2 regions of the Saccharophagus degradans 2-40 genome follow, and region 1 is predicted to be linked to the other one. Evidence: predicted binding sites of a transcription regulator. Region 1 holds the regulator's gene; the other holds the start of a gene.

The links. Region 1 encodes FliA, which starts transcription of late flagellar genes. Its sites were predicted from a motif close to TAAAGTTATNNNNNNNNCGGCCGATANCC; they were not measured.
Region 2: the regulator FliA is predicted to act here: its motif matches at 12,583-12,611, upstream of pomA (flagellar motor protein PomA).

Annotation. Positions count from the first base shown of each region.
Region 1 is NC_007912.1:2,748,237-2,763,303, forward strand. Features, by position in the region: gene SDE_RS11300 (chemotaxis protein CheW) at 108-1,265, opposite strand; gene SDE_RS11305 (ParA family protein) at 1,262-2,062, opposite strand; gene SDE_RS11310 (flagellar motor protein MotB) at 2,269-3,135, opposite strand; gene SDE_RS11315 (flagellar motor protein) at 3,150-3,890, opposite strand; gene SDE_RS11320 (protein-glutamate methylesterase/protein-glutamine glutaminase) at 3,906-5,003, opposite strand; gene SDE_RS11325 (chemotaxis protein CheA) at 5,042-7,345, opposite strand; gene SDE_RS11330 (protein phosphatase CheZ) at 7,357-8,157, opposite strand; gene cheY (chemotaxis response regulator CheY) at 8,175-8,561, opposite strand; gene SDE_RS11340 (RNA polymerase sigma factor FliA) at 8,754-9,506, opposite strand; gene SDE_RS11350 (MinD/ParA family protein) at 9,730-10,569, opposite strand; gene flhF (flagellar biosynthesis protein FlhF) at 10,661-12,244, opposite strand; gene flhA (flagellar biosynthesis protein FlhA) at 12,277-14,544, opposite strand; gene SDE_RS11365 (tetratricopeptide repeat protein) at 14,768-15,067, shown strand, end outside.
Region 2 is NC_007912.1:4,084,790-4,099,856, forward strand. Features, by position in the region: gene SDE_RS16790 (HAD-IIB family hydrolase) at 1-232, shown strand, start outside; gene SDE_RS16795 (glycosyl transferase) at 326-1,546, shown strand; gene SDE_RS16800 (alpha-amylase family glycosyl hydrolase) at 1,621-3,378, shown strand; gene SDE_RS21540 (CHASE domain-containing protein) at 3,469-5,997, shown strand; gene SDE_RS16810 (response regulator) at 6,000-6,452, shown strand; gene SDE_RS16815 (hybrid sensor histidine kinase/response regulator) at 6,472-7,551, shown strand; gene SDE_RS16820 (SMP-30/gluconolactonase/LRE family protein) at 7,619-8,491, opposite strand; gene SDE_RS16825 (HNH endonuclease) at 8,653-9,234, opposite strand; gene SDE_RS16830 (PilZ domain-containing protein) at 10,021-10,584, opposite strand; gene SDE_RS16835 (flagellar motor protein MotB) at 10,650-11,639, opposite strand; gene pomA (flagellar motor protein PomA) at 11,670-12,431, opposite strand; gene SDE_RS16845 (exodeoxyribonuclease VII small subunit) at 12,717-12,953, shown strand; gene SDE_RS16850 (polyprenyl synthetase family protein) at 12,961-13,848, shown strand; gene hisI (phosphoribosyl-AMP cyclohydrolase) at 13,988-14,374, shown strand; gene SDE_RS16860 (phosphoribosyl-ATP diphosphatase) at 14,374-14,721, shown strand; gene tatA (Sec-independent protein translocase subunit TatA) at 14,782-15,033, shown strand; gene tatB (Sec-independent protein translocase protein TatB) at 15,036-15,067, shown strand, end outside.

The DNA of each region.
Region 1 (15,067 bases):
TACGTAGTCTTTCTCTTTTTAATATAGTTTAGGGCAGTATTTATGCCAGCAAAGAAAACTTTTTTATGTGTTACGGAGTTAAAAACCGTTAAATTAAGCCACTTAAGCTAGCGCTTTTGGGCATTTTTGTCGGAATCGTGCAGTAGTTTCGCCATCTGCGGAATATCTATTAATGCACACATTGCAGACTTTACGGTGCCCGCTAGCCAAGGGCGCTTGGTGCGCTCCCCCCGCCATTTCACTTCACTGGGGTTTAAGGTTACTGGTTGATTCACCTTATCTACCGCTAGCCCCCAACTTACGCCATCAATTGATATAACGTATTTGGCCGTTTCTAAGAAGGTTTCGTTGTATTTTTCGGGCATTACAAATAACGCCGTGTTAATAGTTTTAATTTTTCCGTGGGCTGAGTTAAGCAAGCCCATAAACCAGTTAGATTGGCCAAATAAAGGGGTTAGATTTTCGTTAAGTGGCTGAATTTGACCCAAGGCCACCAACGGCACCGCTAGTGTTAAGCCGCTCACCTCGAATAACAGCACATCAAAGCGCTCTTGCGCCCACATCGGACGGCCATTTTCGTGCCATTCGAGCAGGTCGTTCACTCCCAAGGAATAACCCGTTTGCGCCGCTGTTTGCTGCTCCACTGTGGTTATTTCTTGCACCGGCGCTTTTACTTCAACATGTACTTCTTGTACTTTCTGCTCAACCTGTATCTTCTGCTCAACCTGTACTTTTTGCTCAACCCGTACCTTTTGTTCAACTTTTTGCGCAACCTTCTCTATTACCACTTGCGCTGTTTGTGGCTTGGTTTTAACAGGCGCCTGTAGCTGTATTCCCTGATTAAGTAACGCCTGCAATTTCTGCTTTTGCGTTTCTTCTAAATAAGCTTGTCTTTGCTGCAGCTCTGATTTGGCTTCCGGCTGTAACTGCGGCGCAGGCTCCTCCTCTGAGGCTGGCGTGACAGTGTTACTTGGCGCGGGAATGGACGACGCTGCAGCAGGCTTTTGTATCGGCTGGTGTAGCTCGGGTAATGCTTCTGGCTCGGTGCGGGCTAAGCTGGCATTTTTAGGTGTTTTTTTTTCCGGTGCTTTAATTACATTTGCTTCTGCGATTTTTTCTGGCGTTTGGTTCGCCTTAGGCGCAACTGGCTTTGCAGTAGTTTTTTCTTCTTCGGCGGGCTTCTGAGCCGGTACTGGGTCAGTTAGAAGCTCATCGAAATAGCTTGCCAAAAAAAAGTCAGAATCTTTGGACGATGGCGTGCTCATTCACCTGCCTCCATCGCGATATGCTCTTTTTCATAACTGGCCAGTACAAACTTATAGAGTGACCGGTAAGCCTCTACGGCGCGGCCATTGGGGTCGAATAAGTGCGGTGGTACACCCGCCCTGCTCGCATCTCGCAACTTTGTATCAACGGGTATTTTGCCGGCCCATACACATTCGCCATAATCGTTGCGAATGGTACGTAAGCTAGAAACAGATGCTTGTGTTCGCCGGTCGTACATAGTGGGTAATATGATGTGATTTAGCGGCTTTTTACGCGATTTAGCCAGCATTTCTAGGGTGTGCAATATACGCTCTAGCCCTTTAATGGCTAAAAACTCGGTTTGTACAGGAATAAGTAAACGACTACAGGCCGCAAGTGCATTAACCATAAGCACACCAAGCTGCGGGGGGCAGTCGATTATGGCCAGATCGTATTGGTCGGTAACCTTGGCCAGAGTGCGCGATATAACCAACCCCATACCATCGCCTATTGCTTGACGCTCGAGCGTTGCCAAAGCGGTGGCTGCGGGCAGTAACGATATACCTGCGTATGGTGTTCGCACCGTTACTTTCTCTATGAGCGACTCTGTTAGCGCTGTGCGCTCCTGAAACAAAGTAAAGACGCTGGATAACTGCATATCAGGGTCGAGACGAAAGTAGCTTGTAAGCGAGCCATGCGGGTCTAAATCGATAAGTAATACCCGCTTACCCGCTTCGGCAGCCAAACCTGCAAGCGCAACGCTGGTGGTGGTTTTGCCTACCCCACCCTTTTGGTTGGAAACAGTCCAAACAATCAAACAATTAGCCTCATAGTTCTTACTATATCGCCCTAAGCGTCAAAAACTTTACGCACATTGATACTATTAACCACAACGCAAGAAGCATGCCCTATTGGAAGTAACAATACCGCGAAACCAACATCCCTACATTTAGGGAACAGCGTTTAAAGCATAATGAGTGTTTGATTTAAGAGACAATAATCAATTGAAATACTAGCGCGACCCTATCGATTGTTTCGCGCTCTATCGGGGTCGCTTGTAAACAGTAAGCCACCGTTTTTTAATCTTACTGGTTCGACTGTTTCTGGTTGCTCTTCAGCTGGGCCGGGGTTAACTACTGGCTCTGGGTTGGCTGGCGTTGCAGGCGTTTCGCTTTGGGGAATTGCATTGGGCGCAATCACTTTAGGAATATCGGCCCTATCGCGGGCTACACGTAACACAACACGCCTATTGGCACTGCGCCCCTCGGGTGTTTGGTTATCGGCGATAGGTCGGTATTCCCCGTAACCTACAGCAGACATTCTCTCGGGGCTAACACCTGCAAAGGCCAATAGATTCACCACCGTCACTGCTCGGGCGGAAGATAGCTCCCAGTTATTTTTGAATTGGGCATTGTTTATTGGCGTGTCGTCGGTATGGCCACCCACTGCTACAGCGTTATCAAAGGGGGAGATAATATCGGCAACCTTGTTTAAGACAGTGCGCGCCTCATCACTTGGAGTGGCCTGCCCAGACGAAAAGAATGAATTTGCATCTATTACAATTTCCACCCAGTTTTGATTGCCATTTAACGTTACCTCACCGGTAGCTAGCACACCGCTTAAAGCCTGTTCCAGCTGCTGTTCTATTTGCTTAAGGGGCGCCACTTCTGCTTCGGTAGTGTCGGGCGAACGGTTTTTATTTGTTTTTTTGGCGCTACTAGAAAACGCGTTACCCAAGGTTTCAGATAAGGTGCGATATTTGGTTTCGTTAACCTGCGAAACTGAATACATAACCACAAAAAAAGCAAATAGCAGCGTAATAAAATCGGCGTAGGAGACTAACCAACGTTCGTGATTAATTTTTGTTTCTATTGGCTGCCTTCGGATCATAATTAAACGCCCCGCTAGTGCAGGTAACCGCTTAATTTCATTTCAATTACTTTTGGGTTTTCACCGTCTGCTATGGCGATTATGCCCTCTACAAGTAATTCTCTGAATTGCGATTGCTGTTTGATACAGGCTTTTAGTTTATTGGCGACGGGCAATAAAAATAAGTTGGCAAATGCCACCCCGTAAATTGTGGCAACAAATGCTATAGCTATGCCGGGGCCGAGTTCGGCCGGGTCTGCAAGATTTTGCATAACATGAATAAGCCCCATTACTGCACCAATAATACCAATGGTGGGTGCGTAGCCGCCCATGCTTTCGTAAAACTGTACGGCATCGTGATCGCGCTGCTCGGCTACAATTAAATCGGTTTCCATTACGTGGCGGATAACATCTGTTTCGCTACCATCAACCAACAGTTGTAAACCTTTTTTGGCGAAGCTATCTTTTTCTTTTTCGGCAATATTTTCCAAGCCAAGTAAGCCTTCTTTACGGGCAGCCATGGCCCAGCTTACAACTTGTTTAATGCCCGACTTAAAATGTAAGCGCGGGGGCTTAAAGATCCATTTGAATAGTGTAAGGGAGCGCTTTATACCGCTATAAGGGGTTTGCAAAATAGCCGCCCCTAAAGTACCACCCACTACAACAAGGGCCGCCGGCCCATTGACTAGGGATGTCCAATTGCCTCCTTCTAGGAAGTTTCCGCCTAACAGCGCGGCAAAGCCAATTATTACACCTACTACGCTGAGAATATCCACACCCTGCTCCCGAGACTAAACATCCGAAACCAGCCGTTGCCACACTTGATCTAACGGTAAAACTTCATCTGTTAGTCCAGCCTTGGCTACAGCCGCTGGCATACCATATACAACACAGGAGTCTTTATCCTGGCCCCATATGGTTGCGCCTTTTTGTTTTAATAACTTAGCGCCATCGCATCCATCTGCGCCCATCCCCGTTAATACTATTGCCAACACTTTATCGCCCATGGCACTTGCAGCAGACGCAAACAACACATCGACCGAAGGCTTGTAGGTTAAGCGCGCATCGCCATCAAGAATACGTATGGAGCGACCAGTTTTATCGACCATTAATTGGTTGCCGCCAGGCGCCACATATACCACACCGGACTTAAGTAAATCGCCATCTTGCGCTTCTCTTACCTCTACAGCCGACTGCCGATTAAGGCGCTCTGAGAATGCTTTGGTAAAGTTTTCTGGCATGTGTTGCGCCACAATGACTGGCACGGGAAAGTTGGCTGGCAAACGAGTGATTATTTCTGAAACGGCAACAGGCCCACCGGTAGACGCGCCAATTGCTACTAATTTAACTAAGCCTTTTATTCGCTTTTTAGGGGCACTGGGTGCACTACTAGCCGGCCTGGGTGAGCGACTGGAAGACAGATTTGCACCTAAGGCAGAGGGCCTAACCCCGCTTGGCTGGGTTGTACTGCGTGCCGCCACACTCGGCTTAGCTTTTTGTGCAAACAACAATAGCTTTTCGTGCAAGCGCTTTTTTAAAACGACTGAATCGCGGGATACTTCAGCGAAGTTTTTAGGAATAAAATCCACTGCCCCAGCATCTAAAGCTTCTAACGTAATTGTGGCCCCTTCGTATGTCATAGATGAAAACATAACGATGGGTATAGGCCGCTTGGACAAGATCGAGCGCACAGCAGAAATACCATCAAGATGTGGCATTTCATAATCCATAGATATGATATCGGGGCGCAATGACTCTTCTAGGTCAATAGCTTCTTGGCCATTAGCTGCGATGCCAACAACTTCTAAATCAGGATGCTCATTAATTATTTGCTTTAATCTCACCTGAAAAAATTGTGAATCGTCTACAACCAGAACTTTATAAGCCACTATAGCTCCCACTGCTTACAAAAAAGAGAAGCTGGCGCTTAACGCGAACCAGCATAGCGTTTTAACAAACTAGGAACATCTAGAATTAATGCGATGGTGCCATCGCCTGTAATGGTGGCGCCGGCCATGCCAGGTGTGCCTTGAAGCATTTTACCTAATGGTTTAATAACCACTTCTTCTTGGCCTATAAGCTGATCCACAATGAAACCTACCCGCTGTGTACCAACTGATACAATTACAACGTGCCCCTCTTTCGAGTCGCTTTCTGGATCGTTTTTATAAATGCTGTGATCGCGCACCAGCCATTTTTTTAGTTCAAAAATAGGCACAGCATGATCGCGAATTGTCACGCACTGCTGACCGTCTACAACGTGTGTTCTTGATAAATCCATATGGAATATTTCGTTCACACTTACAAGTGGCAAGGCAAATGCTTGCTTGCCTACCATAATCATTAACGTTGGCATAATGGCGAGAGTTAACGGCACTTTAATAATAAAGCGCGTACCTTCACCAATTTTAGATTTGATTTCTATAGAGCCGTTTAACTGAGTGATTTTGGTTTTTACAACATCCATGCCTACGCCGCGGCCAGACACATCAGAAATTTCTGTTTTAGTTGAAAAGCCAGGAGCAAAAATAAGGTTAAACGCTTCTGTATCGGATAAACGCGCGGCGGCATCGGGCTCTAGAATGCCCTTTTCTACCGCTTTATCGCGCAAGCCGTTAGGGTCCATGCCAGCGCCATCGTCGGTAATGGACAATAGAATATGGTCGCCCTCTTGCTCGGCAGCCAAAATTACTTTACCTACTCTAGGCTTGCCTTTTTCTTCGCGCGCACCAGGCAGTTCTATCCCGTGGTCCACTGAATTTCTAACCAAGTGAACCAGTGGATCTGCTAACGCTTCTACGAGGTTTTTATCTAAATCGGTTTCTTCACCTTGTAGCTCGAGGTTTATTTCTTTTTTCAGGTTACGCGCTAAATCGCGAACAACGCGTGGAAAGCGGCCAAATACTTTTTTGATTGGCTGCATGCGAGTTTTCATTACTGCTGTTTGCAAATCGGCAGTAACCACGTCTAAATTACCTACCGCTTTTTGCATTACTTCATCGGCGGAATCGATACCTAGGCGCACGAGTCTGTTACGTACCAACACCAACTCACCCACCATGTTCATAATGTCGTCTAGGCGCTGGGTATCTACACGAACGGTCGTTTCGCCCGCTGCAGCACTGTTCCCACCGGGTGCCGCTTCTCGCGGTTTAGGCGCTGCAACTGGTGCAGTGGGCTTTACAGGGCTAGGCGCTGTAGGCTCTTTGCTTGGTGTCGCAGCAGCGACTGAAGGTTTTGCAACTGGCTCTGGTGCTGCGGGTTTAGCTGGCGCTGCAGCAGGTTTAGGCGCGCTAGAAGCAGGCTTAGCCGCTTTAATGGGGCCATTACCCTGACCATGCAGCTGATCGAGAAGATCTTCAAATTCATCGTCAGTAATAAGGTCGTTGTTGGCACTGCCGCCATCGGTAGGCGCTGGTGCAGCTCCGCCTGTGCCGGGCCCTTTACCTAGGCCGTGTAGCTGATCTAATAAATTGTCGAATTCGTCTTCTGAAATTTCATCAGTGCTAGAACTCGCTGCAGCACTACTCGTTGGTTCAGGAGCTTCGATTTTAGGCGCTTTGCCCGCACCGTGTAACTGATCCAATAAAGATTCAAATTCGTCTTCGGTTATTTCATCGCTATCGGAGCCTCTGATTGCAGGCTCACTAGGGGCTGCTTGTTGCGCTGGGGCTGTATTAGCCGAGGAATTGGAGTCTTCGTTTATGGCGTCGAGAAAGCCTTCAAATTCGTCGTCTGAAATAGCTAACTCGCCTGCATTGTCGGGCTCTTGTGTAGCAGGTTCTACCGCTACTTCGTCTGGCTGCTCGGGTGCAGCGACATCGGCCGCGCCAGCTGGTGTTTCGCCATTAATAAGCGCTTCTAAAGCCGCGATTAATTCGGGGGAAGCAGGCGTTATTTCTTGTCTGTTTTTAACTTCATCAAATTGTTCGTTAACTAAATCTAGGGCTTGCAATACAACATCCATTAGCTCGGAGCTAACTACACGTTTACCATTGCGAAGCATGTCGAATAGGTTTTCGGTTGCGTGACAGCAATCTACCATTGCATTTAGTTGTAAAAAGCCAGCACCACCTTTTACGGTGTGAAAGCCGCGAAATATCGCGTTAAGCAACTCTTTATCGTCTGGACGTTGCTCCAAGTCTACAAGCTGCTCGGAGAGCTGCTCCAGGATTTCTCCAGCTTCGACTAGAAAGTCCTGAAGAATCTCTTCATCTTCTCCGAATGACATTCATATGCTCCTCAAAAGCCCAGGCTAGATAAAAGGTCGTCAACATCATCTTGACCCGAGACCACATCATCACGTGTTTCTGCGTGAATTTGCGGGCCTTCACCTTTTGAATTTTTTGCTTCGCCGCTGCCAGTGGCAGCCGTATCGGCACCACCTGCCATACCCGTTACATGTTCTACCTCGCCCGCAATACGCATTAAATTCACGAGTTCACTTTCAACATCGGTTACCAAGCCAATCACTTTTTTAAGTACTTGGCCGGTAAGATCCTGATAGCCCTGCTCTAATATAATATCTTGCAGGGATTTGTTCAGTTCTTGCGTGCCCATATCCATTTGGTCGAGAAATGTGCCCATACGATCGTATAAAACTTTAAACTCTTCTTTCGATATTTCACGGCGTTTTAATTTTTGCCAATCTGCCCTTAAAAGCGTTGCCTCTTGCCCTAGGTTCATTGCTATTGGGGCAATGGACTCTACCTTATCCATGGTTTTATCGGCCGCTTCTTGAGTCATTTTAATGACGTAGTTAAGCCTATCTGAAGCATCGCGTATTTCTGAGTTGTTAATTTCTGGTGGATTATTATCGAAGTCAGCATCGACATTAAAATTGACAATGGCATTATGTAAGCCGCGAGTTAATCGGCCCACCGACTGGAAAATATGACGATCTCTCGCCTCTACCAAGGTGTGAATAAGCTCCGAAGCACCGTCAAAATTATTGTTTTGGAGGTTCTCTACTAGCTGTTTCGCACAATCTTCAAGCTCAGTTAAAAACTGCTCATTTTTATGCAGATCACGTTGTGTTTCCATGTAACTGCCTTTTTTAATTATCCGCCTACGCGCTCAAAAATTTTGTCTATTTTTTCTTTGAGCACTTGAGCAGTAAAGGGCTTAACAACATAGCCATTTACACCAGCTTGCGCGGCTTCGATAATTTGGTCGCGCTTCGCTTCTGCCGTAACCATTAGTACGGGAATAGTTCCCAGCTTGGCATCCGCACGGATCTCTTTAAGCAGCTCGATGCCGCTCATACCGGGCATGTTCCAATCGGTAACTAAGAAATCGAAATCTCCACTTTTAAGCATAGGCAATGCGGTGCTGCCATCGTCCGCCTCATGCGTATTGGTGAACCCCAAATCTCTTAACAGATTTTTAATGATCCGACGCATCGTCGAGAAATCATCAACAATCAGTATTTTCATGTTTTTATCCAATGCAACCTCCAATAGTCTCGTCGCTCGGAAACCTAGTTCACCAGAGCAGGTTTTACTAGGCGTGTTATCCGTTGATGTAAAAGCTCTACACCTTTAACAGCCCTGATTACAAGTCTAGACGTTAGATAGAGTTCATCCAGTTTTTAGCCTTGATATTCCAAAAATTCCTTACGTTTAGGGCAAAGTTGGCCATCATTCGTACGATTGCCAATCTTGCATGCGGGATTTGAGCCTTAAAGCAGCCTGACTGTGGATTTGGCTTACCCTAGATTCAGATACACCAAGTACTAGCCCAATTTCTTTTAGGTTCATTTCCTGTTCGTAATACAGCGATAGCACAAGCCTCTCTCGCTCTGGCAATTTGCCAATGGCGGCCACTAAATCGGTGTAGAGGGCATTACGGTGAACTTGTTCGGAGGGGCCGCGCAAACCGTCACTAGGCTCGTATTCGTCAAAGCGCGACTCATCGTTTTCGTAGGTTTCTTCGTAGCTAAACAGGCGAGTAGATGCACTATCGCGCGCCATAGCGTAGTACTCGTCAAGGCTTAAACCCATCTCTTCTGCTATTTCGTGGTCGCGTGCATCGCGCCCATGGCGAGCCTCTACTGTGGCTATTGCCTCTGCTACACGTCGACTGTTGCGATGTACAGACCTAGGCGCCCAGTCTCCGCGGCGCATTTCATCTACAATGGCACCGCGAATGCGTATTCCAGAATAGGTTTCGAAGCTTGCGCCTTTACTGGCGTCATATTTTTGTGCTGCTTCTAGCAGCCCCAGCATGCCCGCTTGAATTAAATCTTCTATTTGAACGCACGAAGGCATGCGCGCCATCATATGATGGGCGATACGTTTCACGAGATAGGCGTAATCCTCTACCTTTATTTCTTGGTCTCCTTCCTTAGGTTTTTCGTAGACCATCAAATTTTCTGCCACTGAGACTGCCATAATTCAGAGACGCACTCGTGCAACATGTAATGTAATTTGCTGCCAAGTTTGCGTGGTTACCCTTTGAATGCGGGCACATAAAGCCCCGATTAATTTTGCTTGATACTTGTTTTGTTGGTTTAATTTATTACTTGTTTCTAATGTTTTGTATAGGTGCGAGTAATAGGATAAAAGTTTAGCTTGGCGGCATGTAACCAACCGCCCTTCTAGCACTAAGCAACCGCTAATAACCACCTCCGGCGGATGCAGCCTGCGCACTTAGCAACTGCTCTATAAAGAATTCCAAATGCCCTCTTGCGCTGGTTTGCACCGGCCACTCATCTACTTTTTGCGCAAGTACTCTAATTGCAGCAGCCGCCTTCGAACGCGGCGCAAACTCCAATATTGGCCGCCTTTTTTGCACGGCTTTGCGCAGGTTTTCGTCAAACGGCACGCTGCCTACATATTGCAAAGAAGCATCTAAAAATCGCTCACACACGGCATTTAATTTATTAAATAGGTTTATGCCTTCTTGCGTGGAACGCGTCATATTGGCAACTACGCGAAAACGGTATACGCCATGTTCCATATTTAATAATTTCATTAGAGCGTAAGCATCTGTGATAGACGATGGTTCGTCGCACACCACTACCAACACCTCTTGTGCTGCGCGTACAAAACTTACAACCGTGTCGGATATACCCGCTGCGGTATCTATTAACAGTACGTCTAACTGATCACCCAAATCGCTAAAAGCGTGAATAAGCGCTGCGTGCTCTTGGTGGGTTAGGCTAGCCATTTGCTGAACGCCAGAAGAGGCAGGCACAATTTTTATTCCCGCCGGGCCATTTACCATCACTTCGCGTAAAGTTTTGGTGCCGTCGAGTACATCTGCCAGTGTGTATTTGGCCTGTACTCCTAGCAGTACATCCACATTGGCCAACCCCAGGTCGGCATCCATTAGCACCACTCGTCTGCGTAGCTCCGCCAACGCAATGGCGAGATTTACCGAAAGATTGGTTTTGCCGACGCCACCTTTACCACCCGTGACAGCTATAACTTTTACCGGCCGGACTGTACTCATACGACTACATCTCTTATTTAATGACTTTCTCCCTTTGGCGCTAGTACGTTTAGCGCTAAAGGTTCAGCGGGGTTTTTATGAGTATAGTTGACTATAGCGCGGCCATACCGTTGCCCTGCTTTTCTACTTCCTGTGCCTGTTTTGCTAAAGCTACAGCCTTGGCGATAAGCGCGTGCCCACTGGCTGGTGCTATGTCTTTAGGAATTTCCTGTCCATCTGTTGTATAGGCTACTGGCACAGATTTTTCCACTAATACACTTAATGCTTCGCCCATGCTCAGGGATTCATCAACCTTGGTAATTACGCAAGCATCTACGCCTCGCATACCAGCGTATGCGTGTACAGAAGCCTTAAGGGTTTGCAATTGACTGTTGCATGCCATAACTAAAATACGGCGCATGGTTGGGCAAGTGTCTAACTGGCGAAGCTGTTCTTTTAGCAATGCATCGCCCTGCCTAAAGCCTGCTGTATCTACAAGTATTAGTGGGAACTGCTTAAGGCTAGCGAGTAGTACTGGCAAGCTGTGGTCTTTATCTAACGCCCTTACAGGCACGCCTAAGATGCGCCCTAAAGAGCGTAATTGATCGTGCGCACCCACGCGGTAGGTATCCGTTGTAATGATGGCCACTTTGCCAGGGCCGTTTTCTAGAACAAATCGCGCGGCAAGTTTAGCGATGGTTGTGGTTTTACCTACCCCTGTAGGGCCAACAAAAGCAAATACGCCACCACCGCTAACCATATCGCCCTTTAATGCGGGAATACGGCGCGATAATTTTGCCAAACAGCCTTTCCAAGCTTCGCTAGGGCGTGTAGTGCCATCTTGCTCTAAGAGCAGCTCTTGCACGAGGTTCTCGCTTAAGCCTAAGCGCTTTAAGTGATCTCCCACTAGCGAATAGCCAACCGGCAATTTAATTTGACTAGGCATGCTTGTGCGCTGCTGGTTTTCGTTCATATGCCACAACTGCTGCTCCAGCAATAAACGCATGTCGGCCAATTCACTTTGCAATTCGTTTAAGCGCAGCGTTTCTTGTGGAGCGCTTTGCTGATGGTTCATTGCCGTTGCAAAACTTGGCTCGGCATATGAGGAAGGCTTATTAAACTGGCTAGGCTCGTCGCTATAGCGGTTATATTCTTTAGGTGTTGGCCGCTCTTGGGCCGGAGCGCTTTGTTGCGCTGGTGCCTGTTGAGCTTGTTGCTTAACAAACTTATGGAAAGATTGATCTGACGGCGCTTCTCGCGCTTCGCGTTTTGCCGCTAGCATACGTTCGCGTGCGCGTTCGATTTCGTGGGCCAGTTGTTCGGGGTCGCGCTTGTTGCCGGCTGCTGGTCGGCTATCTACCGATGCACTGGCTTTGAAGGAAGCGGCAGCCTGATCGATGCCAGCCTGCATACGCCATGCGCTGTCGCTTTCCATGGGGTGATCTAAGTCGGCGTCAAAATTCTGACCAAACTCGCGTCTTACATCTATGCCGCGTGTTGGTAAGTCTGGCTCCACAGAGGTAATAACCTCCACGCCGTTGGGGGTACGCTGGCTAGATAAAATAACCGCTTCTGGGCCCATCTCATCGCGCACCAACTGCAATGCTCTGGCCATACTCGGGGCCACAAACCGTTTGATTTGTGTTTTGGCTGGCTCGCCGCCATTACCTCTACCCTGTGGATGATCATTAAACATTGTTTACCTCCTCACTTACGGGCTAAGCCCTGTTAGCGCTGCTTTCCGCCGTTTACCACATCGGCTCCTATGGTTGCCTCTATGGTAATTTGTTTGTTGTCGGGCACTTCGTTGTACGCTATTACGTGCATTTCACTTATGTGGTAACGAACAAACTGAGCCATCATTGGCCTTATGGGTGCCGCAACTAGAAGTACTATTGGGCGGCCGGCCATTTCTTGCTTTTTCGCTGTTTCAACAAGTGACTTATTTAGCCTTTCTGCAAGCTGCGGTTCGATAAACGCTCCGTCGCTAGCGCCAGCTTTTTGTGCCTGTTGTACAGACTGTAGCAACAACTGTTCCAATGACGGATCTAAAGTAATAACCGGTAAGTTTGGATCTTGCCCCACAATGTTTTGCACAATTTGTCGCGCAAGTGAAACGCGCGCAATTGACGTTAAAGCAGTGGTATCCATCGATTTATTGCCGTGCGCTGCCAACGCCTCGGCAATAGTGCGCATGTCGCGAATGGGGACTTGCTCGCGCAGTAAACCTTGCAGCGTTTTTAAGAGCTGATTGATTGAAAGTGTCTCTGGCACTAGCTCTTCAACCAATTTAGGCGATTTTTCACCGAGTAAATCCAACCATTTTTGTACTTCTTCATGCCCCAATAATTCGTGTGTGTGCGTTTGTATTATTTGGTTTAAGTGCGTGGCCACCACTGTGCTCGGGTCAACAACGGTATACCCTAGAGTTTGCGCTTGCTCGCGCTGCGCCTCGTCTATCCAAATTGCTTCTAAGCCAAATGCTGGGTCTTTTGTTTTGGTACCCTGCAAGCTACCAAACACTTGCCCGGGGTTTATCGCCAAAAATTTGTCGGGGAATACTTCGCCTTCACCAATACTCACACCCATAAGCGTTATACGGTAGCCACTGGGTAGCAGGTCTAAGTTATCGCGAATATGCACTGCAGGTATTAGGAAGCCCAAATCTTGCGATAGTTTTTTACGTACACCCTTGATACGGCCCAATAATTCACCGCCCTGCCCTTTGTCCACCAAAGGAATTAAACGGTAGCCCACTTCTAACCCCACAAGATCTACCGGCGTTACATCATCCCAACTTACTTCTGTTGGCTCGCTACTTTGTGGTGGCGGGTTGCCTTGGCGTGCGCTTTGGTTTTCTATTGCTGGCATATTACCAGCGGGCATAGACGGTTGCGCACCCGTTTGGCCACTCGGTGATGACTGCGTGAAGCCGCGCGCATTGCCGACCTCCACCACTTCCGCTTCTTGGGAGCGAAAATGAATGTAATACGCCAAAATACCGCAAATAATTGCAAGGGTAATAAAGGGGAAATGAGGCATGCCAGGAATGGCACCCATAATAAATATAATACAGCCGGCAACAGCCAATGCTTTAGGGGACTCAAACATTTGAGATAGAACTTGACGGTTCATATCTTCTGAAGAGTTTACTCGCGTAACCATAATAGCTGCGGCTACCGATAATAAAAGCGATGGAATTTGAGCTACCAGACCATCACCAATCGTTAGCAAAACATATTTTTCTAAGGCGTCACTAAATTCAAGCTGATGTTGCACCATGCCTACTAGCAAACCGCCGCAAATATTAATTATTAGAATTAAAATACCGGCGACGGAGTCACCGCGTACAAATTTGCTGGCACCATCCATCGCTCCGTAAAAATCCGCTTCGGATGCCACGTCTTCTCGGCGTGTCCGGGCTTCATCTTGATCAATAATGCCTGCATTTAAATCGGCATCAATTGCCATTTGTTTGCCGGGCATTGCATCCAAGGTAAATCGTGCGCTTACTTCCGAAATACGCCCCGCACCTTTGGTAACCACAACAAAGTTAATAATAATTAATATGATAAATACAACCAAACCCACAGCGTAGTTACCACCAATTACCACTTCACCAAAGGCCTGAATAACTTTGCCTGCAGCATCGCCCCCTTGATGCCCTTCTAAAAGCACAACCCGTGTAGAGGCCACGTTTAGGGCTAATCGCAAGAGCGTGGCGATGAGCAAAATAGTAGGAAACACAGCAAAATCAAGGGGGCGCAAGCTATAAACAGCAACCAGTAGCACCACAATTGAGAGAGCGATATTAAACGAGAAGAATGCATCTAACAGAAATGCCGGCAAGGGTAATGTCATCATGCCGAGTAGCATTAACAACAAAATAGGTACGCTTAAGTTACCTCTACCAGCACCGCGAATGCCATCTAAGGTGGATTTGCCGGTAATCGTACCGGGTAAGGATTTTAGATGGTCGTAAAAAGGTTGTGGCATACCAATACTTCACCTTGTTTGGATAATGCTGCGCAAGCGCCATAAAGTTGGCAATTTCGCGAGTTATATCAAGGTATGGCAAAAAGCGTTCCGCTTTTGACAGGTGAAGCATATTCGAAGCCTATTCATAGGTACGTTAACCAAATTGCAACTAAACTAATAAACATGGTTCAATAACGAAAAGGATCTTGTAGCGACTTAACCCCATTGAGAGGGTACGATTATGCGTATTTATCAATTAGTTAGCACACTACTAGCTTGTGGAATAGGCTTTTTAATATCCATTAATAGCTATAGCGAAAACAGCGTATTAACCCAACCTATCGCAGAAGCCGAGCAATCGCAAAACACCGTTAAAAATTCCACCTACCTAAATGAAATAAACGACGAAGATATAATGGCAATTAGCGATGAGCTAAAGGCTATTTTAGATTTGAACGTACGCCCTATTAAACGCATTGAAGCAAAAACCATTCGCTTGCATGAAATACTGTTCGGCAGCAACTATTACAATATTCGCTAT
Region 2 (15,067 bases), 1.3 Mb from region 1:
GGGCTTAGCCGCGCAAAGTTTAATGCAACGCATGAAATACGAAGGCCAAACGCAAATGATAGCCCTTGGCGACAGTGGCAACGACTTAGACATGCTAAACATTGCCAGCACACCAGTACTTATTAAATCACCGGCGCATGACTTTCCAAACTGTATTCGCGCCGACGCCATTAAAACCACCGCATACGGCCCTAAAGGCTGGAACGACACCATTATAGATTTAATTTTTTAACATCAAATACACATTTAAAGCAGAAACTACAATTAGCTGTAAACCTTAAACATTGATGATCATAAATATTAACTTCAATAGCAGGAGCAACCCATGGGTGATTTTTACCAGAACGGTATAATTACAACATTACATAATTTAAAACAGCGCCCACTAGAGGCCATGGAAGACGAACTGCGAAAATTTTCCAAAACTCGCCCTATGGCCCTCGTTTTACCTTCGCTATTCTCCGAGCTAGAAGGCGATGCACTGCCCAATATTGTTAACGAACTAAGTAAAGTAGATTACCTACAAGAAATAGTTATTGGCCTAGATCGCGCAGACGAAGATCAATACCGCCGCGCATTAGAGTTTTTTAAACCGCTCAAACAAAATTTTAAAGTACTGTGGAACGACGGCCCACGCCTGCGCGCCATCGACCAACGCTTAAAAGACGAAGGCCTAAGCCCTATGGAAGCCGGCAAAGGACGCAACGTATGGTTTTGCTTGGGCTATGTATTGGCAAGCGGCCAATCGCAATCGGTAGCTCTGCACGATTGCGATATAGTTACCTACGATCGCAGCTTACTCGCGCGCCTTATTTACCCCGTAGCCAACCCCAGCTTTAACTACGAGTTTTGCAAAGGTTTTTACGCCCGCGTTGCCAACGGCAAAATTCACGGCCGCGTTAGCCGCTTATTGGTTACGCCATTAATTCGCGCCTTGAAAAAAACACTGGGCCACTACGATTATTTAGATTACATCGACAGCTTCCGCTACCCACTTGCGGGGGAGTTTTCGTTCCGCACCGATGTAATTACCGACATTCGCATCCCCAGTGATTGGGGCTTAGAAATAGGCGTGCTTTCGGAGCTTAATCGCAACTATGCCAACAACAGAATATGCCAAGCAGATATTGCCGACACCTACGATCACAAGCATCAAGATCTCTCGGCAGAAGACGCAGAAAAAGGCTTATCCAAAATGTCTATCGACATATCAAAAGCCCTATTCCGCAAGCTTGCCACCAACGGCGTAGTGTTTAACTCAGAAACATTTCGCTCTATTAAAGCCACCTACTTCCGCATAGCGTTAGATTTTGTAGAAACCTATTACAACGATGCAGTAGTAAACGGCCTTAAATTAGATATTCACAGCGAAGAACGCGCAGTAGAATTATTTGCCCGCAATATTTTAGAAGCCGGCAAGCGCTTTCTTTCCAACCCAATGGAAAAACCATTTATTCCCAGCTGGAACCGCGTTACCAGTGCAATACCCGGCATTTTAGAAGACATAAATGCAGCGGTAGAAGCCGATATGGCAGATTTTCAATAAACAGCAGCAACATTTAAATACGGTCACCCTTAAGCCCAAGGATGGGCAAGCGTTTTAAGATAAGCGAGCAGCCTATGATTTCCTTGCAAAAAGAATTACGTTTTTTAGTCGAAACCCATCTGCGCTTTATTTACGATGAGCAATCGTACCCAGACCTCGACCACGCACAGTTGGCCCGCAAGCTTATTAAAATTGTAGAGTTAGACGAGCAGTGCTTAAAACCGGCCGTACACGAAAGCCTGTGGGACGAACAAGACGTGCTCGTTATTACCTACGGCGACAGCATAAAAAAAGAGGGCGAACCGCCACTCGATACACTAAATAATTTTTTCAACAAACACCTAGCCGACACAGTTAACGGTGTCCATATTTTGCCGTTCTTCCCCTATAGCTCGGATGACGGATTCTCGGTTATTGATTACACGCAAGTAAACGATGGCTTGGGCGACTGGGGCGATATAGAAGAAATAGCCAGTAATTTTGATTTAATGGCCGACCTAGTCGTAAACCACTGCTCTAGTCGCAGCCGATGGTTCGACAATTTCAAACAATGCAAAGAGCCCGGCAAAAATTATTTTTTTGAGTGCGACCCCAGCGCCGACACCTCCGATGTAGTACGCCCGCGCACCTCGCCATTGTTGCGCGAGGTGGAAACACTAGAAGGCAAAAAATATGTGTGGTGTACCTTTAGCCACGACCAAGTAGACCTTAACTTTGCCAACCCCGACGTACTGTGCGAAATGATTCAAATCATTAAATTGTATTTGGATCGCGGCGTAAAAATATTTCGTATGGATGCCGTGGCGTTTGTTTGGAAAGAGCTCGGTACCCCCTGCATTCACCATCCTAAAACCCACGAGCTGGTGCGTTTAATGCGTACGCTTATTGAGCACCACTCCCCCAGAGCAATCATTATTACCGAAACCAATGTGCCCAACCACGAGAACTTATCTTACTTTGGTAACGCCAACGAAGCACATGCGGTGTATAACTTTTCCCTACCCCCTCTTTTGCTGAATGCATTAATTACGGGTAGCAGCGCGCATTTAAAGGCCTGGCAAATGAGCATGCCACCCGCACAGGAGGGCACATTTTATTTTAACTTTATCGCCTCTCACGATGGCATTGGCCTAAGGCCTGCAGAAGGGCTACTGCAAGATCAAGAAATTGATACGCTAATTAACACCATGCAATCATTTGGCGCGCGCATTTCATGGCGTGCGGCACAGGGCGGCTTAAATAAAGCCTATGAAATAAACGTCACCCTGTTCGATGCCCTGCAAGGCACAACCAAAGGGCCCGATAAATGGCAAATACAACGCTTTCTATGTGCCCACGGCATTATGTTGGCACTAGAGGGCATTCCCGCCATTTATATTCACAGCTTAGTGGCCACCAACAATTACCAAGAAGGCGTAGAGTTAACCGCATCTAACCGCACGATTAATCGCTACAAATGGGATGCCGACGAGCTAGAAACTCAGCTCGCCACCGAACACACCCATCACGCAAAAGTATTTGAGCAATTAAAACGCTTGATAAGCATAAGAAGAGGCCAGCAGGCATTCCACCCTAATGCCACCCAATTTACGCTGCACCTTGGCGATCAATTATTTGGTTTTTGGCGCCAAAGTATTCGTAGGGACCAAAGTATTTTTTGCATTTACAATGTTACTGACGATACCGTCACCATCCCCCTTTCTTCAATTAATCTTATTAGTTTGAACAAATGGGTAGACTTAGTAAGCGGGCAAGAATACACAGACTTGCATTTAGACCTAGTATTAGAGCCGTATCAATTTGTTTGGCTAACCAACAAAATAGCTTGTTAACCAATGGCTTTAAACCACCATTCCATTCACTAGGCAGAATTAACCGCTATACTGTAAGCACACATAAAAACACATCAGGGTCGAGGTGTTATGCCTACAGACGAACAGCCCCAATCGAGTGCGAACGGGCTAAAGCTTAACTCTGCCATCCGCCTTATAGAATTATTTCACAGCCCAATTACGGCGTGGGTTGTGCTTGGTTTATCCCTCGCTATAACCGTTGTGGCGTATATTATTACTAGCTCTGCGGTAAAAGAACGCGCCAAAGACAGATTCGAATACCAAACAATTCGTACTGAAAACGCAATAAAAGAACGGCTTTACCTCTACGAGCAAGTACTCTGGGGTGGAGTCGGTCTCTTCAACGCGAGCACAGAGGTAACGCGTGCCGACTACGCCAATTACGTAAAGGCGCTACAGCTCGACACGAAATGGCCTGGCGTACAAGGCATTGGCTATAGCATTCCCATCGAAGCTAGCCAGCTAGAAGCACACATTGAGGCAATGCGCGCCCAGGGGTTCCCAGAGTACACGGTAAAACCAACCGAACCGCGCGAAGAGTACTCGGCGATAATCTACTTGGAGCCGTTTGACTGGCGCAATCAACGCGCCTTTGGCTACGACATGTGGTCTAACCCTATGCGTCGCGAAGCCATGGCCCGCGCACGCGATAACGCAGAAGCAGCCACCAGCGGCATTATTACTCTCGTGCAAGAAACCGATAACAATGTGCAACGCGGCTTTCTTACCTATGTTCCCGTATATAGCACTAGAGTTATCCCCCCTACGGTAGAAGAGCGACGCACGGCTTTTTTAGGCTGGGTGTACGCACCTTTTCGCGCTGGCAACCTTATGCAGGGCATCTTAGGTTCCGACGATGATCAAATTCACTTAGACATTTACGACGGGAAGACCAAGCAGCCAGAATCTCTGCTCTATAGCAGTGAATCCGCACCGCTTGAGCGCAATATTCCCGACCTAACCAAAGAAGTATCTATTACCCTACAGGGGCGCGAATGGACGCTTTATTTTCGTGCCGTGCCCAACTATTACGAATTAGTAGATAACGGCCACCAACCAGTTTTTATTGCGGTAGGCGGCGTAGCCGTAAACCTGCTTTTGTTCTACGTTATTTACGCGCTTTACTTTTTAAACAAACGCGCTGAATCGGTAACGAAAGATTGGCGCATGATAATAGAACAAGCACCCAATGCACTTATTATTACCAACGAAACCGGTGAAATAGTCGTTACAAACGCCCAAGCAGATACACTTTTTGGCTACGCCCCCAATGAGCTGTTAGGGCAAAAAATAGAAGTGCTTGTACCCCACTCTATTCGCACTGCTCACCCAGAGTTACGCGAGAGTTTTGTAGCAGCCCCCAAAGCTCGCTCCATGGGCGCTGGCCGCGACCTAACCGCTCAACGAAAAGATGGCAGTGAAGTACCAGTAGAAATTGGCTTAAGCCCGCTAAATACGCCTCAAGGGCGTTTAGTAGTAGCCTCTATTGTAGACATTAGCGAACGCAAGCAGGCGCAACACACGCTCGAAAAAATTATTGAACAAGCGCCCAATGCGTTAATTATGACCGACGACAAGGGCACTATCACCCTTACCAATACGCAAGCAGACCATTTATTTGGCTATAGGCGCGGTGAACTCACCGGCCAAAAAATTGATATTTTAGTGCCCGAAGCAAACCGCGCAGGTCACCCTGCACATCGCGACGCTTTTTTTAAAGCGCCGAAATCCCGATTAATGGGTGCCGGTCGCGACCTAGCAGGCCGCGCCAAAGATGGCTCAGAAGTACCGGTTGAAATTGGCCTTAACCCACTTACAACGCCCCTTGGCAACTTTGTAGTGGCATCTATTGTGGATATTAAAGAACGTTTACGCGCACAAAAAATGCTGGAGCATACTAACCGCCAGCTGCAGCAAAAAAACCACGAAATGGAGCAGTTTATTTATACGGTATCTCACGATTTAAAATCGCCGCTCGTTACCATTGGAGGCTTTGCTAAAATGCTATCCACGGGTCTTGCAAATACCGCTACCGATAAACAAAAACACCAACTACAGCGCATTCAAGCCAACGTAGACCACATGGAAACGCTGCTTAGTGATTTGCTGCAGCTTTCGCGGCTAATACGCCAAGGCGTAGACAAAACTGAAGTAGACCTAGAGGCGTTACTGGATTCACTTATTAACACCCTTGAAGGCCCCATAGAGGCTGTAAATGCCAAAGTGGAAATTTGTAAGCCGCTGGCAATTATTCAGGGTAACGAGCGCCTTATTTCCCAGTGCGTTCAAAATCTTCTATCCAACGCTATCCAATACAAAGATGAACAGCGCCCCCTCACTATAACCATAAGCACCTCAGAGCAAGCAGAGAGTGTAAGCCTAATAATTAAAGACACCGCCATGGGCATAGACGCAAAATACCATGAGCAAATATTTAGAATATTCGAAAGGCTTGATATTGGCGAAGGGACTGGCGTAGGCTTAGCAATTGTAAAAACGGTCATGGAAAAACACTCTGGCCAAGTGGTTTTAGAATCGGAATTGGGTAAGGGCAGCACATTTACATTGGTCTTCCCCAAACAAAAAAATAAGGACTAAACATGCCCCAAGTTAGACCCCTTACAATATTGCTCGCAGAAGACAATATCGACCACGCAGAACTTATTGTAGAAACGCTAAAAGAATTTAATATTGGTAACGACATAAAGCATGTTACCAACGGCGAGCAAGTATTAGATTACCTGCAATCCAAACCACCATTCGATGCAGCCACATACAGTAAACCCGATTTAATTCTGCTCGATTTAAAAATGCCTAGGCTAGACGGCAAAGGCACACTGCAACAAATACGACAACTCAATGGCTATAAAAACACCCCAGTAGTAATGGTAAGTACATCCAGTACCGATGCAGACATAGACGAATGCTATAACCTAGGGGCCAACAGCTACATTACTAAGCCTCTACAATTTGAAGAGTTCACACGTAAAATTAGAGAGCTGAATTTATATTGGGTGCTCACGGCAGAGCTACCCACGTCTTCCCCCAAGTAGCATATCGGCCATATAAAGCATGCAAATATTACTTATTGAAGACAACCCAGATCACGCAGAGCTTGTGCAAGAAACACTGCATTCTGCCTACCCTAAAAACACAGATATTCACTGGGTAGATAGACTCTCGCCGGGGTTAGAAAAGCTTAAGAATAATAACTACGACTTATTTCTGTGCGACTTAAAACTGCCTGACTCCACTATAGAAACCACCGTTTCGGCGCTGCAAAACATACAAACCTTCACCCCAATAGTGGTATTAACTTCGCTCGATGACGAAGGTATAGCCAAATTACTTATTAATACAGGTGTACAAGATTACATTCCGAAAGAAAATTTAGACCCAGATTTTCTTCAGCGTGTTTGCAACCATTCCATCGAACGTAAAAAACAAACTGTAGAGCTTGAAAACCGCAACGCAGACCAAGCCCGCTTTTGTTTTAGTTTATGCCACGACTTTAAAGAGCCTATACGAAAAATTTCCACCATGCTCTCTATGCTACGCACAGACATAGAACCCAAAATTGAACTTACAGAAGAAAATCAATGGTGTTTCGATTCGGTACAAAAAAACGCAACATCACTCATATCACTTATAGATGGCCTGTATGAATATCTAAGCCTAGAAAGTGGCGAGATTACGTTTACATCGATAAATTTAAATCACCTCGTACTGCAAATTAAATCCCAATTTTTAGAAGATAATACTACGGCGAGCATATCCCATGATGACCTACCCGTCATTGAAGGGATAGAGTCACAAATACTGTTCCTTATTAAAAACATCATTCACAATGGCATAAAGTACAACGCGCGCGCACCTCAAATTAACATTCGCCACGAACTAGACGCCAATAAGAAATATTGCCACTTGTTTATTCAAGACAACGGTATTGGCTTGAAAGAAGAGCATTTTGAAGAAATATTCTCCCCCTTTAAACGCCTTCACTCCAAAAGCAAGTACCCTGGCACAGGCCTAGGGCTAAGTATTGCAAAACGAGTTGTTGAAAATCACAGAGGAAAAATAAGCATTGAAAGTGAGCTAGGGCTGGGAACAACATTCAAAATCACGTTGCCACTCAAACAGAATATCGTGTAATAACCCTTCCCCTAAACGAAAAAGCCCAGCGCGAAGCTGGGCCTTAATAATAACAACACAAGCTCAGTTATAGGGCGAACCTATGCTCAACTAAGCCTGGCACATCCACTTCGACTTTTAACAATGCACCAGAAAGCGGGTAATCCCTAAGCTCTTCTTCGGGGCGCGCGCCAACAGTTGTTATATAAAGAGTTTTCAGGTCTTCACCACCAAACGCCACCATAGTTGGGCAGCGCACGGGTAAATCTATTTCCTGCAAAATTTCGCCTTCTGGGCTTAATCGCACTATGCGGCTACCTTCATACAGTGCGGTCCAATAACACCCTTCGCTATCTACGGCTGCGCCATCAGGGCGGCCATTACCAAATGGAAACTGATGAAAAACAGTACCGTTTGTCATTTCCCCAGTAGCCAAATCATAATCGTACTTATATATAACGTGCTTTGGCGTATCAGAGAAGTAAAAGGTTTTGTTATCTGGGCTAAAGCCGGCACCGTTGGATGTTAATAAACCTTCCGCTAGCTTAGTTACTTTAAGGTCGGTTCCAAGCTGCCATAAATTGGCGCCATCGTGATCTTTAGGCGGGTACACAGAACCTGCAATCATGCGGCCTTCGGCGTCGCAACGGCCATCGTTAAAGCGGTTTTTAACTAAAGTTGCTTCTGGGTCTGCAATGGCACGCAATTTTGTATTCCAGCCATCTAAAAAATGAAACCCGCTGCGCATGGCAACTAAAAAGCCATCGTGGTTCTGGCGCAAGCTAAAGCAGGCAATCTCTTCTTTAAAGGTAATAAAATCATCTTTACCCGTTTTAGGGTCAAAACGATGCAATTGGAAGGAATCAATATCCACCCAATATAAAAGCTGTTCTTTTTCATCCCAACGTGGGCATTCGCCCAACTTGGCGCGAACATTCAGAGCGACTTCGACGTTTTTCATGGTCCTAGCTTCCTAGTGAGTACAGTAGGTAGTGCCGCTGATTTGGCGTTTAAGAACACCAACACACAAATTGTGCGGTGCAGCATAAGTCTACCCTAAAAAGCAACGCAGTTTAATGGCCTATTTAAGGGATTGAAAGCCAAACAGGCCAAAAGGAATAGTTACGCGACTAAAGAGAACGTAGGACGTGCACAACTGTAGTGATGGAACTGCGGTTGCAGGTAAGCCATTTGATCGCCAAGTATGCGGGCGCTATTGGTTAGGGCGAGGTATTCGTATGGATTGGGCCTATATGGCAGGGCAATAAGGGGCATATCAATTTCAGACAACAGACTATCGCCCTTCTTTTGATTGCAGCGTTTACAAGCGGCAACCACATTCTCCCATTTATCTTCACCCCCACGGCTACTGGGGTGCACATGGTCGCGGGAAAGGTCTGCAAAGGTAAAAATTTGGCCGCAATATAGGCACTGATTTTTGTCCCGCAAAAATAGCGCACTATTTGTTAACGGCGGGTTAGCTTTAACCGGAGTCATCCGTTCGCCATCACAGGCAATAATAGATGACAAGGCCATACGTGTGCGCTTTCCAGATAGCCTACAACGGCCTCCGCGCACAGTGCGAACCACCTCCCCTAAGCGCCAAGCAACTAAGCCGCGGGCCTCTACGGTAACAGCCTGCTGCCAGTGCAACCACTCAATGGGCTGGCCAGCGATATTTAAACGCAAGATTCGAGCTTCCATGGCGCCCTCCCAATGGTGCGGCTAGCCGCACCATTTTCGGTTGAATCTCACCACACTAGGCTCGGCCCTTCCCCCATAACGAAAAACCCCGCTTGGCGAGACCAAGCGGGGTTTTTGAATTCGGGGGTCGGGTGCTTTGTGGGTGAGGCCCCATTTGTTGGGGTGACGAGCCCATGAAGCCGCGCAATTTTGCGACTGGTAGTAGCGTATGTGGCTATCTGTTGTGCTTTTAATTCTTTCTAAAGCACTGGCCACTTGTTGGCTTAGATACTTGAAAGCGGCATCCCTCATATTCGATTGAATGGAGAAAGCTAAACCAGCGCGCTTCAGCACTACAAAGCAACGCCTTAACACCAATACTACTCTTACTAACCGATCCGTCAAGATCACTTTGAGTATAGATGAAAAATTATTACAAAGAGATTAAACAGGTAAAAATGCAATAAGAAAGGATTAAAAATGGGGGAGTAAAAAGTGGAAAGATAAAACGTAAAATGCCGCAACAACCATGTCGCGGCATACTCACAGGATTTGCCTAAATCCATCAGGCGGTAACAGCGTGTATCCGTATTTCCGTGCTTATATCCGTATGTGCTTCCCTAACGCTGACTATTCTATACGCCTTATATTTTGGCGCCAGAGGCAAATCTCGCTAATTCTTGTGAGACATTTCCTACAAGCGTAGGAAATTGACGGTGAGGAAGTAATTGGTTGAGGGGAAAACAATCAAATAGGTTAATTATGACCAAACTGTAACAATAATGCATACATGAATCAATACTCTCATTATTTGTTTTTTTGCCGTTGCTGCAACTGGCTACTCTGGGTTTTAACTATATGTTGAATCAATTCTTCTTGTGCGGTTTTACTCATAGCATAAAAGTCGACGCGCATATAAAAGTGGCGTCCGTCAGGGGCGGGATCGCAGGATACGACACGGCCGTCTGACACTATTTTTTTCTCCTCAGGGTAAAGCGTTAGCTCCAGTCGCAATGGGCGCCCCTCAGAAATATGTTCTTCATTGGTAAAAGCAATTCCGCATGCGCTTATATTTACTTCGCGAATACGCATTGCTATTTGGTCTAACAAGCGCCCTTCCATAGTGAGCAAATTAACAATACGCTCTAATTTTTGGTTAAATAGCGAAACTAATTCAGCAACTTTAGGGGACTCTTTCTCCACCTCTAACAACGCCATTTCTATTTTTTTATCTTGCTCGGTTAGATGAGCCAAAATATCAGACGCGGGCGCATCGCCAGCAACATCTGCAGGGCCAAACTCATCTAAAACGGTATAGCTAAGGCCTACCGTTTCGGTAATTCTAAAATAGCGTCGCCGTTCTTCGCTCATTCACTTACTCTCTGTTTTATCGTTGTTATTACTTTAAGCGTTGTCATAGAAACACAACATAACATTTAAAATATTTCTTCTGGGTCTAAATCAAACAAGTACTCTGGCGCGAGGTTTAAATCGCGCAAAATATCTTGGCCTTGTTTGTTATCGCGCAGCAATTTGATGTCTTCCTCTTCAAGTTCGTCCTCCACCCCCTGTTTAATTAAAATTTCTACGCGACGATTTATTGCTCTGTTTTCCGCTGAATCATTCGGTACTATTGGCATGGTATCGGCGTAGCCCGCCACTTCAAAGCGGCGCTCTGCTATATCACCACCCGCCATTAGTTCGTGCGCCACAGATACAGACCGTGCAGACGATAGTGCCCAGTTCGAGCCAAAACGTGCAGACCGAATGGGAACGTTATCGGTGTGGCCCTGCACTTCAATCTTGCCTTGGCGCAACGCAAGCACAGATTTTACTTCTTTAAGTACGTCTTTTAACTCTACAGAAAGGTCTGCCGAACCAGACACAAAAGAACCTTTTTCTCGTATGCGAATAATGATCATCCGCCCGCGTGTTTCAATTTCTATTTGCCCTTCCGTTATTTGTTCGTGCATTGCCGCCGCTAATTCGTACGCATCGTCCTGCGTATCTTCCAGTAACTCTTCTAGCTTTTGTTTTACCTTAAGCGCAGCGCCGGCGTCATAGCCTTCTGTGCCCTGCTCTATGTCATACTCTTCAGCACATTGTACTTCTAGCGACATTTCTGTCAGGTCGTCGGTCTTTTGCCATATCTCGTTAATGGGCGTCGGCTCCGGGCGGCCAGGGCTAAACTCTTGCGCAATAATGCTGGTGCCCTTGGGGATGTCAGTTACGTTTAGTTTATTTTGCACACCAAAAGCTTGCGCCATAGACCCAGCAAGGCGCTTAAACTTCATCGCATCCATTTCCGAAAATGAAAGCAGCAATACGAAAAAGCACATCAACAGCGACATCAAATCGGCGAAGGTGCCCATCCAGGGCGGTAACCCTGCCGGGCAGTCGCATTTATTCTCGTCTTCATCACTCATAGGCTATACCTAACGCGGGTAGGCTAAGGCCTAGTCGGCGTCCGCTACCTCCCTTTTACCTTCGGGTAAATAGTTGCGCAATAAAGAGTCGATAACACGAGGGTTTTGACCGTTTTGAATAGCAATAAGCGCATCGATCACCAAGCTTTTGATCATAGCTTCGTCGATTGCACGCTGCTTTAACTTATCGGCTATAGGCCCGCACAAGGCGTTCGCGATTACCGCACCATAAAGCGTAGTTAGCAGCGCAACCGCCATCGCAGGTCCAATGGCCTTGGGGTCATCCATGTTTGCAAGCATGGCAACAAGACCAATAAGAGTTCCGATCATTCCCATGGCTGGAGCCATGTCCGCCATCGAAGCGAAAATAGTGGCCCCAACGTTATGCCGTTCAACCGCTTGGTTTTTATCCTTAGAAAGTAGCGCTTTCACAACGTCCGGATCGTGCCCATCTACCAACAGCTGTATGCCTCGTTGCAGGAAATCACTGCTTACCTCTTTGCCTTCCAATGACAGTAACCCACCTTTTCGGGCCTCGTCAGCCAGAGCAACAACTTCTTCAATAAGCGCATTCGGGTCTGGCAATTTATTGGTAAAGCTTTTGCCGGCAATTTTCATAGCACTTAGGTAGGTACCCAAACTGAATTTAGCCATACAGGCAAAGATGGTCCCCCCAAATACAATCACTAAAGAAGGGCCATTAACAAACATACCTAATTCGCCGCTCATCAACATTGCGATAACAATGAGTGCGCAGGCGCCAATTAGGCCGACTATCGTGGCTAAATCCACTGGGTATTCCTCGTCATGTCACAGGGACCACAGAAGGTGGTCAACAAAAGTATTTGGTGGCTGTGCAAAAGCATCGCTCTGCCCTATTTAAGTCTAGACAGTTTTTCGCACTTTACTTCCAATCAAATGATCTAACTGCCAGCGTTTAACAGGTTATCGGCAGTAGAGGGTATTATTTGAGCGTTGACCGACCGTTCGCGCTTAGGTAGTGTTTGCATTCCGCGAAAACGGCGAGCCTATCGCGCATTCCGCTTATTTTTTAATCACAACCATAGGGCTGCGACCTTGGCAAGCAAGAAGAAAGCGTTAAATTTTGAAGAATCCCTACAAACCCTAGAGAAATTAGTGACGGATCTAGAAAAAGGCGATTTAAGCCTAGAAGATTCCCTAAAAACGTTTGAGGAAGGCATAGCGCTAACCCGTCACTGCCAAACAGCACTCCAAGAAGCCGAGCAAAAAGTGCAACTGCTCACCGAACAAAACGGTGAAATTAGCAGCCAGCCGTTTGATAGCGAAGGTTAATTCAGGCATGAGCACAGAATTGACCCACTTTCTTGCCAAGTACCGCGAGCACACTAACGGTTTGCTAGAAGAACGCTTAATCGGCCTAAAGCACTACAACACCGACCTAATAGAAGCCATGCGCTACAGCTTATTGCTGGGCGGTAAACGTGTACGCCCCGTATTAGTGTATGCCGCAGCCTACGCAACTGGCGGCATATCTGCGGCCGCCGACGATTGCGCCTGCGCAATAGAGGCCATTCACACCTATAGCCTTATTCACGACGATTTACCGGCAATGGATGACGACGCATTGCGCCGAGGCCAACCCACCTGTCATATTGCCTACAGTGAGGCAACAGCTATACTCGCGGGTGACGCGCTACAGTGCCAAGCTTTTGAATGGCTAGCGAATAGCCAGCACATGCCTGCAAGCGCTGCATTACAGGCAATTGCCGCACTTGCGAAGGCCTCTGGCGCTAGCGGCATGGTTTTGGGGCAAGCTATCGATCTTGCCGCGGTTGATAAAAGCGTAGATTTGCAACACTTAGAAACCATGCACCAGCACAAAACAGGCGCACTCATCAGCGCAAGCGTAGAAATGGGCGCGATTGCCGCCGGTGCTACCCCCACCCAAACCGCGCAATTACGCCAATATGCCAGCGCCATTGGCTTGGCGTTTCAGGTGCAAGACGACATACTCGACGTTACCGCCAATACAGCCACATTGGGCAAAGAAGCTGGCGCCGATGCAGAGCGCAACAAGCCAACTTATGTATCACTCCTTGGTTTAGATGGCGCCAAACATAAGGCGAGCGAACTTTTGCAGCAGGCTTTGGCGTCGATCAAAGATTTTGACGAGCGAGCGGATATACTACGCCAGTTGGCGACATATATTGTGCAGCGCGACCATTAAGCCCAATTATTGCGACTCAACCCTAGTTAGAGCGGTATATACAGATGGTGCAAGCGCAACCAACAGCCTTATAATGTCGCTATTCACACACTGTGTGCGGTTGCCTGCCAACCACACCAACACATAAAGATTGTAACCCGTGACAGACTCTACATTTTTAGACGAAATAACCTGGACAAGCGACGGCCTAGTGCCCGCCATTGCACGCGATGCCAAAACCGGCACAGTATTGATGATGGCGTGGATGAACCGAGAATCCCTAAGCCTTACCGCACAAGAAAACATAGCTGTTTATTGGTCCCGCTCTAGGGGCAAATTGTGGCGCAAAGGCGAAACCTCGGGCTTTACCCAGCATGTTAAAAGTATTCGGTTAGATTGTGATGCCGATGTGATAGTGTTGGACGTCGAACAAATGGGTGGAATTGCGTGTCATACTGGACGTGAGTCGTGTTTCTACAGAGAACTTCAAAACGGTAAGTGGGTTGCAACCGACCCCGTACTTAAAGACCCAAAAGAGATATATTAATGACCAGTACGCTAGATGTTAGTAAAGTATTGGGCCTGTTAGATCAAGTACTTGCAGAGCGCAAGGCCTCTGGCGACCCTGAAGCTTCCTATGTGGCCCAGTTACACCACAAAGGGCTTAACAAAATACTTGAGAAAGTAGGCGAAGAGGCCACCGAAACCATTCTAGCCGCGAAAGACGCGGAGCGATCTGGCAATACAGACTTGCTAGTTTGTGAAACAGCCGACCTGCTATTTCACGCTATGGTGATGCTCTCTCATTTAGGATCAAACACAGACGCAGTAATGGCTGAGCTTGCTCGCCGTTTCGATCTGTCAGGATTAGAAGAAAAAGCCTCCCGCAAATAGCGCATATCGCGCCGCGAAGGCTAACAATAATTAACGAACAAATTTATAGCAGGTGAGATTATGGGTTTAGGTGGCATTAGTATTTGGCAACTTCTTATAGTGTTGGTAATTGTGTTGCTACTATTCGGCACCAAACGCCTTAAAGGCTTAGGTGGCGATTTGGGCGGTGCAATTAAAGGCTTCAAAAAAGCGATGAGCGACGATGAAGCCGCCAAGCAAGAAGCCGAAGAAGCTGAGCAAAAAAAAGTAGCCGCTGAAGAAGCCGCTGCAGCAAAAACAGCTGAACAAAAAGAAAAGACAGAAGCTAAATAACCGTGTTTGATATTGGCTTTTTAGAGCTTGCGGT